2 regions of the Leucobacter sp. NPDC077196 genome follow, and region 2 is predicted to be linked to the other one. Evidence: predicted binding sites of a transcription regulator. Region 2 holds the regulator's gene; the other holds the start of a gene.
What was found. The regulator LexA, encoded in region 2, represses DNA repair genes until DNA is damaged. The targets are predictions, from matches to a motif close to TCGAACANNTGTTCGA.
Positions count from the first base shown of each region.

Region 1 (7,957 bases), on a different contig from region 2:
CATCAAGAGCACATCGAGGGCGCAGCAGTCGAGGCGGACGCGGGCGTCGAGTCCGGCGCTGCTACAGACGCTGCTGGCGTCGATTCGAGCGCTGCGCACAGCGACTATCGTGCGGGGTTCGTCTCTTTCGTGGGGCGACCGAACGTCGGCAAGTCGACGCTGACGAACGCGTTGGTGGGGCAGAAGATCGCGATCACGAGCCCGAAGCCGCAGACGACGCGGCGGGCGATTCGCGGCATCGCCCATCGTGACAACGGGCAGCTGATCATCGTCGACACCCCGGGACTGCATCGTCCGCGCACGCTGCTCGGAGAGCGATTGAATGCGCTCGTCGAGGCCACGCTCGGCGATGTCGACGTGATCGGGTTCTGCGTTCCTGCGAACGAGAAGCTCGGGCCGGGAGACCGATTCATCAACGAGCGTCTGAACGACTTTCCGCGCGCCAAGAAGGTGGCCGTGCTGACGAAGGTCGACGAGGCTTCGAACAGTGAGGTCATCGATCAGCTCACCCGGCTCGGGGAGCTCAGAGAGTGGGACGCGGTCGTGCCGATTTCTTCGGTGACCCGTGAGCAGCTCGACGTGCTCACCGAGGTATTGCTCGGCCTCATGCCGGTGTCGCCTCCGCTGTACGAAGCCGAGCAGACCACCGATGAAGGCGAGGATGACCGCATCGCCGAGCTTATCCGCGAAGCGGCGCTCGAAGGCGTTCGCGACGAGCTTCCGCACTCGCTCGCCGCCACGGTCGAGGACCGTGAGGAGCGGGAGGACGGGCTGCTCGAGATCTACGCGAACCTGTACGTGGAGCGCGACAGCCAGAAGGGCATCATCATCGGGCATCGTGGTTCGCGTCTCCGCGACGTCGGGGAGCGCGCTCGGCACGAGATCGAAGCGCTGCTCGGCCGACGCATCTACCTCTCGCTGCGAGTGAAGGTGCTCAAGGAATGGCAGCGCGACCCGAAGGCGCTGGGTAAACTCGGCTTCAACTGAGCTCGAGCGCTCACCGGCCGCCTGAGAAGCCGCCTCCTCCTCCGCCACCCGCGAAGCCTCCGCCGGTCGAGCCGCCCGAACTGCTCGAGGTATAGCTGACCGATGAGCTCAGGGAGCTCGTGAACTGCGAGATCGTGCTGCTGAACGACGACATTCCCGCCGCTGCGACGCCGGGGTACCAGAGCGGCACGTAGCCCGCGCGCTCTTCGTAGGCGACCTGCAGCACACTCGTCCACTCCTTCTCGAGACCGAAGATCATCGCGTACGGAAGCAGCCGCTCGTAGAGGTGCACCACGTCGACTTCGCCGTCGGCCTGGCGCTCGGCGCCGCTGTGGGACTGCAGCACCCGCAGACGATCGGCTTCAGCGACCGAGATGAACTCGCGCACTCCCAGGAGGTACTCGCGCGTCTCGGCGCCGAGCGGCGTGTACACGCGCTGCTTCACGATCGAGGCCAGTGCGGCGATGAGGGCGACGATCCCCATGACGATGAAGATCGCCGGGAGGGCGTTCTCACGGACCGCCAGGGCCGCGACCGTGAATCCGCCGAGCACGAGGACGAGCCCGATCGCGATCCAGCCCCAGCGCCGAGCGCTCGCAACGTGCACCGTTTCGAAGTATCCGCGATTCAGCGCAGCCTTCGGTCCCGATGACTCCAGTTCTTGCATCTGCTTGCCGAAGTGCTCGTCGCTCTTGGGAAGCGTGATCGCGTCACCCGGCGCCGCATCGGGGAAGAGCGCGGTGAGGGTAGCCGCGTCGAGGGGATCTGCGGCGCGATTCGGATCGACGAGGCGCAGCACGGGCTGGGCGTCTTTCGGCCCGAACAGCCCGTTCTCCGCCTCGCCGTCTTCGATGCGGATCGCCCCGCGCACCGCCAGGTGCACGAGTTGGGCGGGGGCCGTTTTCGCGGAGACGCCGGCAACGGGCCCTGCGACCAGAGGGGGCAGCGTTTCGGGGACGTCGTATTGGGCGACGATGGTTCCGCGGCCCGTTTTGCGGCGACTCCGCAGGCGGATCGCGGATCCTGCGGCGATTCCTGACGCGCCGAGCGCGGCGCCGCCGATGAGCAGTGGGAGCGTGTCGAGTGTGAAGTTCGGGAGGCGACTTGACGGCTGCACGACGGACCCCGGTTCGAGGCCGATGGCGGCGGTCACGCCCTCTTGCGCTCCGAGCTCGACACCGCTGATCGAGAACTCCGCCCCGTCTGTCGAGGCCTCGATCGCGCATTCGTCGGTCGAGCCGGGCGGGCCGACGTAGCAGCGGGCGTCGCCGTTCACGCGATCCGCCAGCCCGGGGCCGAAAGCGACCGTCGCGCCGAAGCTGTCGATCGGCTGCTCGTGCTCGAAGTCCACGAGGTCCCAGTTGAACTCGTCGGCGGCCGCGTCGTCGCGCGCGAGCACGACATCTTCGAGCGTGTACGAGATCACGTAGGTCTGCACACCGCGCACGAAGCGATCGTCGCCGGTGAGTACCGCCACAAAGCCGTCGTCTGCTTCGATCTCGAAGGGCACGGATGCGCCCGACGCGTCAGTCACCGTGAAATTCGACGGATTCGTCGAGCTGCCCTCGTACTTCTCGGGCAGGCCCCGCACGATTCCGCGATTCTGGTCGAAGTCGGGAAATTCGGCGACGAGCGTCTCGGTCACCTGGGCGACCGCCCTGCCCGCCTTGTCGACGTCGATCTCGTAGGCGACATCCCAACTGCGGTACGAGAAATCCGACACGTCGGCTACAGCGGGAACGGCGGGCTGCGGGAGAACCCACGCGGCTGCCGCGGCGACGATTGCGAGAGCGACGATGATGCCGCGAGAGGTGCGCATGCCTGTGGTCATACGAATCAGGCTAGGGCACACCCGCGCCCAGCGGCCAGAGCCCGAAGCGGCGCCGCAGCTGCTAGAGTGACATGCATGCTGTTCGGCTCGCTTCTCCTTAGCTGCCGCGACGAGTCCTCGACTTCGAATTAATCAGTCTCTGGCCTCCCTCGTCGCGGTGTTCGTGTTTGGCTGAGCAAGACCACGACGAGAAAGACGAGCACATGCAGAACCTGCAGCAGCCTTCCGGGATGCCGACCCATCGGTACCGCCCGTTCCACGAGATCATCGACGTTGATCTGCCCGATCGCACGTGGCCCTCGAAGCGCATCACCGGGGCGCCGCGCTGGTGCGCGGTCGACCTCCGCGACGGCAATCAGGCCCTCATCGATCCCATGAGCCCTGAGCGCAAGCGGATCATGTTCGATCTGCTGGTCAAGATGGGGTACAAGGAGATTGAGGTCGGGTTCCCCTCGGCGAGCCAGACTGATTTCGACTTCGTGCGGCACCTCATCGAGGACGACGCGATTCCCGCCGACGTCACCATTCAGGTGCTGACTCAGGCGCGCGAGCACCTCATCACGCGCACCTACGAGTCGCTCATCGGGGCCAAGCGCGCGATCGTGCACCTGTACAACTCCACAAGCATTCTGCAGCGGGACGTCGTGTTCCGCTCCGACCGCGCCGGCATCAAGCAGATCGCGGTCGACGGTGCCAAGATCTGCAAGGCGAGCGAGCACATCTGCGCCGGCACCGAGGTCTACTACGAGTACTCGCCCGAGTCGTACACGGGCACCGAACTCGAGTACGCCGTCGAGGTCTGCAACGAGGTGCTCGAGGTGCTCGAGCCGACCGCCGAGCGCAAGGTGATCATCAATCTGCCGGCGACGGTCGAGATGGCGACACCGAATGTCTACGCCGATTCGATCGAGTGGATGAGCCGGCACCTGGCCCACCGCGAGAACGTGATTCTCTCGCTGCACCCGCACAACGATCGCGGCACCGCTGTGGCGGCCGCCGAGCTGGGGTACCAGGCAGGGGCCGATCGCATCGAGGGCTGCCTGTTCGGCAACGGCGAGCGCACCGGCAACGTCGACCTCGTCGCGCTCGGCATCAACTTGTTCACGCAGGGCATCGATCCGCAGATCGACTTCTCGCGCCTCGATGAAGTTCGCCGCACCGCCGAGTACTGCAACCAGCTGCGCGTGCCCGAGCGGAGCCCGTGGGCGGGCGACCTGGTCTACACCGCATTTTCGGGATCGCATCAGGATGCGATCAAGAAGGGCTTCGAGCGGATGGCGCAGGACGCGGCATCGGCTGGAACGAGCGTCGACGAGATCGAATGGGCGGTGCCGTACCTGCCCGTGGATCCGAAGGATCTCGGACGCTCGTACGAGGCCGTGATTCGCGTGAACTCGCAGTCGGGCAAGGGAGGCGTCGCCTACCTGTTGAAGACCGACCATCACCTCGACCTGCCGAGGCGCCTGCAGATCGAGTTCAGCTCGGTCGTGCAGCGCGTGACCGACACGGCGGGCGGAGAGATGTCGAGCGACGAGATCTGGCGCATCTTCCAGGACGAGTACCTTCCGACGCAGGTCGAGGACGCGGAGAACTGGGGGCGGTACAAGATCTTCCGTACCGCAACCACGAGCGCCGGAGACGGTGTGACCGAGCTGATCGTGGACTACCGCGTCGGATCCGAGGATCAGCGGCTCACCGCGCGGGGCAACGGTCCGGTCGACGCGTTCTTGAACGCGCTCAACGAGGCGGGGCATGCGGTGACGCTCTTCGATTATGTGGAGCACGCGATGAGCTCGGGCGGCGATGCCGTCGCCGCGTCGTACGTCGACCTCGAGGTCGATGGTCAGCGTCTCTGGGGCGTCGGCATCGACGCGGACACGAGCCGCGCGACGCTCGAGGCGATCGTGAGCGCGGTGAATCGAGCTGTGCGCAACGGCACTGCTGCGGAGTCCATCCACGCCTGAGTGCTCGATCCACCCCTTCCCCCTGCGAGCGGGGTCACTCTTCGTGCGTGTTGCCCCGGCGACACGCACCGAGGGTGACCCCGCTCGCGGGGTTGAGGGAGTTTTCGTAGATATGTTCGAATGTGCGGTGTGGCGAGGCGGTCGATCGCGCGTTGGTCTTCTAGGCTGATCACGTGATTGCTTCGATTCGCGGGCCCGTGCTCGCTGCGGGTGCCGGGTGGGTCGTCGTCGAGCTCGGAGGGCTCGGGATGCGCGTCGAAGTGCCGAGCGGACGCGTCTCGGCCGCGGTGCCCGGCGATCAGCTGCACCTGCAGACGTCGCTTGTGGTGCGCGAGGACTCCCTGACGTTGTTCGGGTTCGCGACCGAGGCCGAACTCGCCGTCTTCGGCCACTTGATCGCCGTGTCTGGCGTCGGCCCGCGCAGCGCGCTCGGCGTGCTCTCGGCTCTCACACCCGCGGAGATCGCGGCCGCAGTCGCCCTCGACGACGAGAAGCCGTTTCGCAAGGTCTCGGGCATCGGCCCGAAAACTGCGAAACTCATCACGCTCTCGCTGGCGGGCAAGCTCTCGCACCTCGAGTTGAACGTCGACGGTTCGTCCGAATCGGTGCCGCGCGAGTCCGACGCGGTCGCCGATGGGGTGCGCGAAGGCCTCGTCGGCCTGGGCTGGGGCGACGCCGAAGCCGGACAGGCGGTCCAGGACGCGCGTGAGGCCGGTGCTCCCGATGACAGCGCCGGGTTGCTGCGGGCCGCGCTCGCCCTGTTGCAAGCGGGTCGCAGCGGCGGCCGAGGATCGCGAGGCGCTCGATGAGCGGGGAGCTCTCGGCGCAGGCCACCGCATCGGAGCAGGGCTATGAGGGGGCGCTGCGGCCGACCAGCCTGGCCGAGTTCGTCGGGCAGTCGAAGGTTCGGCGCCAACTGGGTCTGCTGCTCGACGCCGCAACCATGCGGAGGCATACGCCGGATCACATTCTGCTCGCCGGTCCGCCCGGCCTCGGCAAGACGACGCTCTCCATGATCGTTGCGACGGAGCTCGACAAGCCCCTGCACCAGACATCGGGGCCCGCGATTCAGCACGCGGGCGACCTCGCCGCCGTGCTCTCCGCGTTGACTCCCGGTGAGGTGCTCTTCATAGACGAGATTCACCGCATGGCCCGCAGCGCCGAGGAGATGCTGTACCTCGCCATGGAGGATTTCAAAGTGGACATCATGGTGGGCAAGGGTGCCGGGGCGACTTCGGTGCCACTGGAATTGTCGCCGTTCACGCTCGTGGGAGCAACGACGCGGGCCGGCCTGCTGCCGAATCCGCTCCGAGACCGTTTCGGGTTCACCGCCCACCTCGAGTTCTACTCCGACGACGAGCTCTCGAACGTGGTGCGCCGCGCCTCCGGACTCATCGAGTTCGGGCTCTCCGAAAGCGGAATCGACGAGATCGCACGGCGCTCGCGGGGCACCCCGCGAATCGCCAACCGCCTCCTGCGTCGCGTGCGCGACTACGGTCTGGTGCACGGTGTGCCGGGGGACACGTCGACGGTTCAGGCTGCGCTCGCGCTGTACGACGTCGACGATCACGGGCTCGATCGTCTGGATCGTGAAGTGCTGCGCGCTGTGGTGGAGCGCTTCAACGGAGGGCCCGTCGGCCTCTCGACACTCGCGGTTTCAGTAGGAGAGGAATCGGAGACCATCGAAGCGGTGGTCGAGCCGTTCCTCGTGCGCACCGGATTGCTCTCGCGCACACCGCGCGGTCGTGTGGCGACGCGCTTGGGCTGGGAGCACCTCGGCGCGGTGCCTCCGGGCATACCCGCAGAATAAGATGGAGTGTTCCCAGCGGCGACCCGTTAAACTGGTCGAATCTGTGCCTCATGAGAGGCATGAATTCGCCTGTTGAAAGGACCGTTGTGGCTCTGGACCCGATCACTCTTGTGATGTTCGCGCTGATCGCGCTGTTGATCTTCTTCATGTTCCGGAACGGAAAGAAGCGCCAGGCGGCGCAGCAGGAGCTGCAGAACAACGTTCAACCCGGCGCCGAGGTCATGCTCCAGTCGGGCATCTTCGGCACGATCGATTCGATCGACGAAGAGGACAACAAGGTCACGCTGCGCAGCGGCACCTCGACCTTCGTCGTGCACCGCAATGCGGTCTCACAGGTCGTCGCGCCGGTCGATGCGCCGCAGGAGGCCGAGAGCTCCGAGCTCGCACCCGACGACGATCCCGCCTTCGGGGAGCGTTTCGGCGCGACCGACGCGCCGCCGCTCGTGGATCCCACCGCAGCAGGCGATGCCCCGCTCGCACCTGAAGCCGATCCTCGTCGCGAAGGCGACAAGGGCTCCGACGTCGATGAGCAGGGGAACGGTTCGGCCCCGAAGGCCTGAACCGATGGCCGCGGTGATGCCGAGGCCATCTCTGTCCACGTTTAGAGAAAGCAGTCTGTCTTGGCGTCTTCACCCGCCGTCCGGAGGGCCCGTCGTTCCCTCATTCTCCTCCTGGTCTTCATCGTTGGTCTCGTGGGATTGATCTCATACGGCGTTTTCAACAGCAACGCAACCTGGACTCCGAAGCTCGCGCTCGATCTGCAGGGTGGTACGCAGGTGCTCCTCGCTGCGGAGCAGACCGACGGCGAGGCTGTTGCCGGCGATCAGCTGCAGCAGGCGGTGTCGATTATTCGACAGCGCGTCGATGCGGCCGGTGTCTCCGAAGCGGAGATCACCACGCAAGGCAGCCAGAACATCTCGGTGTCGATCCCGGGCAAAGCTGACGAAGCGACCATGCAACGCATCGAGGCGTCCGCGAACCTCGATTTCCGGCCCGTGCTGACGTACGGCATCGGGGCGAGCATCGACGAGGCCACGGCTGAGGAGGGCGACGAAGCCGGCGCTGCAGAGGATGACTCCACGGACGAGACCGCGGAGGAAGATGGGGCCGCTGATGAGGCGCCCGCCAGCGAGGCCGCTGAAGATGAATCGGAAGCCTACGATGAGAGCCTCGATCCTGAGACGATTCCCGAGAGCGCTGGGGACATCGCCTGGATCACCCCCGCGCTCCAGGAGAAGTTCGATGCCTTCACGTGCTCGTCGGACGCGGCGCTCGACGCCGGCAATTCGCCGGCAGATCGGCCGCTCATCACGTGCGATGACACCGGCGCCGCCAAGTACATCCTCGGCCCGGTCGAGCTCGATG
Region 1 is NZ_JBFBML010000006.1:46,382-54,338, reverse strand. Features, by position in the region: gene era (GTPase Era) at 1-987, shown strand, start outside; gene AB0O71_RS07955 (DUF2207 domain-containing protein) at 998-2,818, opposite strand; gene leuA (2-isopropylmalate synthase) at 3,022-4,782, shown strand; gene ruvA (Holliday junction branch migration protein RuvA) at 4,956-5,591, shown strand; gene ruvB (Holliday junction branch migration DNA helicase RuvB) at 5,588-6,592, shown strand; gene yajC (preprotein translocase subunit YajC) at 6,679-7,152, shown strand; gene secD (protein translocase subunit SecD) at 7,213-7,957, shown strand, end outside.
Region 1: a site for LexA is predicted at 4,887-4,902, ahead of ruvA (Holliday junction branch migration protein RuvA). Genes of this name have one in related genera too.

Region 2 (7,957 bases):
GCACCGTCGGTGCACCTCTATACGTTCAACCGGCACGAGCAGGTCCTCGCCGTGCTCCGCGAGCTGGGTCTGCTGACACCGGATCCAGTCGTGTAGGGCTTTCCGCTCATTCGGCCGCGATGCGGTCCGAACTCGCCTCGGGCTCGGTCGGCTGCAGCGCCTGCACGGCCTGAGGGTACGAGGTCGGCGCGCGTTTCGCGAGGTGCTGCAACGCCTCGGGTACCGTTCTGCCGGTCGCGCGCATCGTCTGCGCCCAGAGGCGCCCGGCGCGGTAGGAGGATCGCACGAGGGGGCCCGCGAGCACACCGGAGAAGCCGAGCGATTCGGCTTCGGATTGCAGCTCCCTGAACTCCTCGGGGCGTACCCAGCGATCGATCGGGTGGTGCCGTGCCGAGGGGCGCAGGTACTGCGTCAGCGTGAGGATCTCGCACCCTGCGGCCCTGAGCTCAGCCATGGTCTCAGAGACCTCGGCGCGGGTCTCACCCATGCCGAGGATCAGGTTCGACTTGGTGACCATCCCGGAGTCGCGCGCCCGAGCGATCACGCTCAGCGAACGTTCGTAGCGGAAGCCGGGGCGGATGCGGCGGAAGATGCGGGGCACAGTCTCGAGATTGTGGGCGAACACTTGCGGCGCTGCTGCGAACACCTGCTCGAGATCCTCGGCACGCCCTCCGAGGTCGTCCACGAGTACCTCGACGCCCGAACCAGGGTTCATTGCATGCACCTGACGGATGGTCTCGGCGTAGAGCCATGCGCCCGTGTCTGGAAGATCATCGCGCGTGACCCCCGTGATCGTCGCGTACTTCAGGCCCATGGTGCGCACCGATTCCGCTACGCGACGCGGTTCATCGCGATCCAGCGCGAGGGGCTTGCCACTTGTGATCATGCAGAAATCGCACCTCCGAGTGCAGATCGATCCGCCGATGAGGAAGGTGGCTTCGCGATCCTCCCAGCACTCGAAGACGTTGGGGCAGCCGGCTTCCTGGCAGACGGTGTGGAGCCCCTCGCTCGCGACCAGGTCGCGCACCTGCCGGTACTCCGGGCCGAGCCGGGCGCGGGTCTTGATCCACTCGGGCTTCCGTTCGATCGGGGTCTCGGCGTTGCGCGCCTCGATGCGGAGGAGCGGGCGGCCCTCCGACTCGGGGCGAGTGCCGATCGATGGCAGGCGACGCGCGCTCAAGCGACGAGCTCCGCGATCGCTTCCGCGAGACGCGCCTGGAGGCGGGGCGCCACCGCCGCCGGTGCGATCCTGCGACCGGCGAGCGCACTCAGCGTCGTGACCCCGGCATCTTGAATTCCGCACGGTACGAACGTGGCGAACGGAGCGAGATCGTTGCAGCAGTTGATCGCGATACCGTGGGTGACGATGCCGGCGCGGGCGTGCAGGCCGACCTGTGCGACCTTCGCCGGTGGGCCTTCGCCGTGCGTGGCCCATACTCCCGAACGGCCGTCGACGCGGAAGCCCAGGAGAGCATACTCGGCCATCGTCTCGATGATCGCGGCTTCGAGCGCCCGTACGAGGTCGACGACGCCGGCCCCGCGTCGCAGCAGAACGATCGGGTAGCACACGAGTTGGCCCGGGCCGTGCCAGGTCACCCGGCCGCCGCGATCGACCGGGACGACCGGGCTTCCGTCCACGGGGTGTTCACCCGGCTCGGAGCGGCGACCTGCGGTGTACACCGGTTCGTGCTCCAGCAAGAGGATGGTGCCGCGGTCGGCGCCCTGGTCGATTCGGCCGACGGCCTGTGACTGGAGTTCGAGACCGCGCGCATATGGGACGTAGTCGGGGTCGAATCCGACCTGGAGCATCGTTACTCCGGGCAGAGCGGAGGGGATCGACGACGGGGTATCAGCCATGCCATCACTTTAGATAGACCCGGTGCAACAAAGCAATCGCGGGAGCGAACCCAAGTGTGAGCTGTCGGGGTTCGCGCCGTGCTGTCGCGGTGGGCGCTGCTCCGGCGCTGCGCAGCAGCGCCGGAGGGCTAGACCGAACGGAAGACCGCGACCACCCGTCCAAGCACTTCGGCGTGGTCACCGAGGATCGGCTCGAACGCGCTATTGCGCGGTAGAAGCCAGGTGTGCCCGTCTCGGCGACGGAACACCTTCACCGTGGCCTCGCCATCGAGCATCGCGGCCACGATGTCTCCGTTCTCAGCCTCCCGCTGCTGCCGAATGACGACGAAGTCGCCGTCGCAGATCGCAGCGTCGATCATCGAGTCGCCCACGACGCGCAGCATGAAGAGCTGTCCGTCTCCGACGAGAGCGCGCGGGAGCGGGACGATCTCCTCGACCTGCTGTTCTGCTGTGATCGGGACCCCGGCGGCGATCTGCCCGACGAGGGGGACGTACGCCGCTTCTTCGGGTCGTTGCGCCGGCGTCTCTGCGATGGCCGCTGATGTCGAGGCCAGCTCTACCAGGATCTCGAGGGCGCGGGGCCGGTTTGGATCGCGCCTGATGTACCCGCCGAGTTCGAGGCGGCTGAGCTGGTGCGTCACGCTCGAGAGCGATGAGAGCCCAACGGCATCGCCGATCTCGCGCATGCTCGGCGGGTACCCGCGGCTCTCCACTGATCGGGCGATGCACTCGAGGATCGCCTGCTGCTTCTCGCTCAACGGCTTCATGGATCGGGGCGTGGCTGCGTCGCTCATCGCTGTCCTTTCTGGCCCAGAGGGCGATGCGGAGGGGGCGCGATCCATGAATGTCGGTGGGTGCTGATTCAGTGATCCCGTTGACCGAAACCCTAGCCGCACCGTTCGAACACCGGCAAACATATGTTCGAGTGTCGCGGAAAAACAGCGAAACATACCTTCGACTGTGGCCTTGCGGTTTCGATTCATCGAATATATATTCGAAACAGATGTTCGCATGAGCTTGAATGCTTGCGGCCGTCACCAACGAAGGGAGATCATCATGAGCGCATCAGCGGTTCTGAGTCAGGAATCACGAGAGTCGACCGAAGCTTCGGGCGCCCTCCGCCTGACCCGACGCGGGCGCATCGTGCTCGGCGGTGCTGCGACAGTGCTGATCGCCGGATTGCTCGCACTGTTTGCATCCTTCGCCGCCCCTGAGGCAATGGCATCGGGTGAGGGCCCGCGTGGTGAGCAATTCGAGTATGTGGTGGTGCAGCCGGGTACTTCGCTCTGGTCGCTGGCGACGCATCTCGATCCCTCCGCCGACCCCCGCGATCTCATCACTGAGATCGTGCACTTGAACCAGCTTGACGACTCGTCGGTACAGGCGGGCGAAGCGATCGCGGTGCCGTTGCGGTACTCGGGCAATCCGCTGGTGGTGTCGGGAGACGAACTCGGGGTCTGAGCGTCCCGTCGCCCCACGGTCGGGTGCGGTTTCGGCTCTAGACTGGGTGGGTGACTAGCCTGAGCGATCTTCCTCTCCGCGACAACCTCGTCGGGCAGCAGCCGTATGGCGCGCCGCAGGACGCGGTGAGGGTGAGCTTGAACGTCAACGAGAATACGCATCCCATCCCCGAGCACGTCGCAATCGATATTGTGCAGTCGCTCGCTCGCGCGGTGACGGGAGTGAATCGATATCCGGATCGTGAGTTCACCGAACTGCGAGTCTCTCTCGCCGGGTATCTCGGCCACGGGCTCGGCCCGGATCAACTCTGGGCGGCAAACGGTTCGAACGAGGTGCTGCAGCAGGTGCTCCAGGCGTTCGCCGGTCCGGGGCGTTCGCTGTTGAGCTTCACGCCGACCTATTCGATGTATCCGCTGCTCGCATCGGGAACCGATACCGAGTGGATCGCCGTCGAGCGTCCCGCCGACTACGTGCTCACTCCGGAGTCGGTCGTCGAAGCGCTTCAGAAGCATCAACCGGATGTCGCGATACTGTGCGGTCCGAACAACCCCACGGGAACGACCCTCGATCGTGACGTGATTCTTGCGGCTTACGACGCCTTCGACGGAATTCTTGTCGTTGACGAGGCGTATCAGGAGTTCGATACGGATCGCGAGAGCGCCGTGTCGCTCCTCCCGGGGCGGCACCGACTCCTGGTATCGCGCACCATGAGCAAGGCCTTCGCCTTCGCCGGCGTGCGCCTCGGGTATCTCGCCGCTGACGCGGCAGTGATCGACGCCCTTCGACTGGTGCGCCTCCCGTACCATCTTTCTGCGCTCACCCAGGCAGCGGCGACCGCAGCCATTCGCCACGCAGACGCGATGCTGGCGACTGTCGCAGACATCAGCGCGCAGCGTGATCGACTCGCCCGGGCCCTGACCGAACTCGGGTACCGAGTGCACCCCTCTGGCGCGAACTTCGTGCTCGTCGGTGGTTTCACCGACCCTGCAGCGACGTTCGAGGCGCTGCGTGAGCGGGGCATTCTGATCCGCAACCTCAGCATCCCGGGTCATCTCCGCATCACGGCGGGCACCGAGGCGGAGACGAGCGCAGTGATCGAGGCGATCGCGGCGCTCGGCCCGGGCGGGGCCCAGGGCTGAACGCGGCCGAACCCGCGGGGATCGCCGATAGGATGGGCAGTATGACTGCAGCACCGCGCACCGCCTCGCTCACGCGTTCCACCAGTGAGTCGCAGATCAGCATCTCCGTCGATCTCGATGGCACGGGTGAATCGCGCATCGAGACCGGTGTGCCGTTCTTCGATCACATGCTCACCGCGTTCGCCCGGCACTCCTTGACCGACCTCACGGTTGACGCGGTCGGCGACGTGCACATCGACGTCCACCACACGGTGGAAGACACCGGAATTCTGCTCGGCCAAGCCATTCTCGAAGCGCTCGGCGACAAGGCGGGCATCTCCCGCTACGGCGATGCGCTGGTGCCTCTCGACGAGGCGCTCGCGCAGGCCGTGGTCGACATCTCGGGGCGGCCCTACCTCGTGCACGGTGGCGAGCCCGTCGGGTACGAACTGCATCTCATCGGCGGCCACTTCACCGGGTCGATGGTGCGGCACTTCTTCGAAGCCCTGACGCTGAACGCGCGCCTCACCGTGCACCTGAAGCTGCTCGAGGGTCGCGATCCGCATCACATCGCCGAAGCCGAGTTCAAGGCATTCGCCCGAGCATTCCGCGAGGCCAAGGCGCTCGATCCGCTCGTCGCCGGTGTGCCGTCGACCAAGGGCGCACTGTGACGTCAGCGTCGGAGCCCTCGCGCAAATCAGTGGTGGTGCTCGACTACGGCTCGGGCAACGTGCACTCAGCGGTGAAAGCGCTCGCGCACGCGGGCGCCGATGTCGAACTGACGCGCGATCCCGCCGCTGTGATGGCCGCTGACGGGCTGCTCGTCCCGGGCGTGGGCGCCTTCGACGCGGTCATGCGCCAGCTGCGCGCCGTGCGCGGCGATGAGCTCATCGATCGGAGACTCGCCGGCGGGCGCCCGGTGCTCGGCATCTGCGTCGGGGAGCAGGTGATGTTCGCGCACGGCATCGAGCGCGGCGTCGAGACCGAGGGTCTCGGGCAGTGGCCAGGAACGGTGCGGCAACTCGACGCCCCGGTGCTCCCGCACATGGGATGGAACACCGTCGAGGTTCCGCAGGGGTCGCGCCTGTTCGCGGGGCTCGAAGGCGAACGCTTCTACTTCGTCCACAGCAACGCCGCGACGGAGTGGACTATCGAGGGGCGCACGGCCGCCACGCGCCCGCTCGTCACGTGGGCAGAGCACGGCGAGCGATTCGTCGCTGCGGTCGAGAACGGCCCGCTGAGTGCCACCCAGTTCCACCCCGAGAAGTCGGGCGACGCAGGCATCCGGTTGTTGCGCAACTGGATCGAGACGCTGTAAGCCCGGCAGCCGGTCGGTCCGTGGTCGACTCGCTGCCAGTAGGCCGGAACCGCTGCATGAGCGGCGGCGCACCCCGAGAAGGAGAAACACGCATGAGCGAACTCGCCGAACGCCCGAAGCTCGAGTTGCTTCCGGCAATCGACATGGTCGACGGACAGGCGGTGCGGCTCACCCAGGGTGAAGCCGGGACCGAGACCGATTACGGCAGCCCGGTGGATGCCGCGCTCGACTGGATCGAACAGGGCGCCGAGTGGATCCACCTGGTCGACCTCGATGCGGCCTTCGGCCGAGGCAGCAACGTCGACGTCGCGCGAAGGATCATCAAGCGCGCCGGAGACGTGAAGATCGAGTTCTCAGGAGGCATCCGCGACGATGCGTCGCTCGAAGCCGCACTCGACATGGGTGCGACGCGCGTCAACCTGGGCACCGCGGCTCTGGAGAATCCGGAGTGGACCCAGGCCGTGATCGCACGGTTCGGCGAACAGGTCGCCGTGGGCTTGGACGTGCGGGGCGAGACGCTCGCGGCGCGCGGATGGACCGAGGAGGGCGGCAACCTGTGGGAGGTGCTCGACCGACTCGAGGACGCCGGCTGCGCCCGATACGTCGTCACTGACGTGACCAAGGACGGCACGTTGCGTGGACCCAACATTGAGCTGCTCAGCAGGGTGTGCGCCCGAACGGAACGCCCGGTCGTCGCTTCGGGCGGCGTCTCGAGCCTCGACGATCTCGCGGCGCTCCGCCAGCTCGTGAGCGAAGGCCTGGAAGGCGCGATCGTGGGCAAGGCGCTCTACGACGGCGCGTTCTCACTGCCCGCTGCGCTCGACGTCGCGGGGCGGTAACCGCGGAGGCGACGCAGGCATGGCGATCAAGAAGCTCCCGTCGACCGGCGACGTGCCGCGGAGCACCGGGGTGCCCGAAAGCCTCGCAGCCGGTGGCGAGACAGACTCTGCAGGGTTTCCGTGGGCCGGACGCACCTTCGATCATCACGAGACGGCGTTCGCGAGCGATGACGGTCGCGCATCCGAAGCCGTCACGGCGCTTGTCCTCGCGGTGCGAAATGCGGCGGAAGCCGCTCGAGCTGCTTCGGGTGCGGACGCCTACTGGAACGCGGTGCGCGAGGTCGCGGAAGCCCAGGCGAATGCGATCGCCGGGTTCGCGGCTGAGCGCTTTCTCGTACCGATGCTCGCGGAGGCGGGTGAACTGGGGGAGACCCCCGACGGCCGTACCGTGGAGAAATCCCAGGAGCTGTCGATCGTGGCGGTCGCGGGACCCGATGGGAGGCGCGTGCTGCCCATCTTCACCTCGGTCGAGACGCTCTCCCGCTGGAATCCGGAAGCGCGTCCGATCCCCGTGCCGGGCGCCCAGGCCGCTCTGGCCGCGGCGCAAGACGACACGGAACTGATCATCATCGATCCGGGCACGCCCGAGCGCGAATTCGGGGTGCGTCGCCCGGCACTCGAAAGCCTTGCTCTGGGCAAGCGCGTGCTCCCGGCGTGGGCCGATCCGGCCGTGCAAGAGGAGTTCCGCGCCTTCGGCGACAGCGATCCGCGCATCGAGTCGCTGTGGATTGCGCCCGGAGAGCTCGAGAACCGCCTGCTGCAGCCGGAGGTGACCGTGCTGATCACGATCGCCGGCGAAGCCGCCGAGCTGCATCGCGAGGTGCTGGCCGCCCTGCAGGCGCGCATCGCCGCATCCGAGATCGTGGCGGATCGCGTCGACTCGTTGACGCTGCGACCGGTCGCTGCGGCGTAACGCCGTTCGCCGAAATCGTTGCGGGGCGACGCGCTAGACGAGGTTCAGCAGCACGATGTAGCAGGCGGTGCCGGCCGCCACGCTGAGTATGGCGCGTCGGCGCCCGACGAGATGCACCACGACCGTCACCGCCGTGGCCACGAGCACGGCCCACCAGTGCTCGGAGCGCGCGACCAGTTCGTCGCGCAAGATGACGACTGCGAGGATGCAGAGGATGCCAGCGGGCATCCAGCGGCCGAGCGTCATGACGAACTTCGAGCGGCGCAACGGCTTCAGGATCGCGAATGGCAGGGCGCGCAGCGCAATGGTGATGGTCGCGCCGATCGCGACCGCCGCGACCAGATACCCGAGGTCAGGCACGGTCGGCCGCCTCTCCGGATGAGTCGTCGGCTACGCCGCGACCACTGTCGGCGCCCGGGTCTCTCTCGGCTCTCGTTCGCGAACGGGAGGC
Region 2 is NZ_JBFBML010000001.1:581,402-589,358, forward strand. Features, by position in the region: gene AB0O71_RS02785 (methylenetetrahydrofolate reductase) at 1-96, shown strand, start outside; gene lipA (lipoyl synthase) at 107-1,180, opposite strand; gene lipB (lipoyl(octanoyl) transferase LipB) at 1,177-1,857, opposite strand; gene lexA (transcriptional repressor LexA) at 1,986-2,651, opposite strand; gene AB0O71_RS02805 (hypothetical protein) at 2,914-3,318, shown strand; gene AB0O71_RS02810 (histidinol-phosphate transaminase) at 3,369-4,457, shown strand; gene hisB (imidazoleglycerol-phosphate dehydratase HisB) at 4,499-5,107, shown strand; gene hisH (imidazole glycerol phosphate synthase subunit HisH) at 5,104-5,754, shown strand; gene priA (bifunctional 1-(5-phosphoribosyl)-5-((5-phosphoribosylamino)methylideneamino)imidazole-4-carboxamide isomerase/phosphoribosylanthranilate isomerase PriA) at 5,847-6,593, shown strand; gene AB0O71_RS02830 (SseB family protein) at 6,613-7,506, shown strand; gene AB0O71_RS02835 (AzlD domain-containing protein) at 7,540-7,866, opposite strand; gene AB0O71_RS02840 (AzlC family ABC transporter permease) at 7,859-7,957, opposite strand, start outside.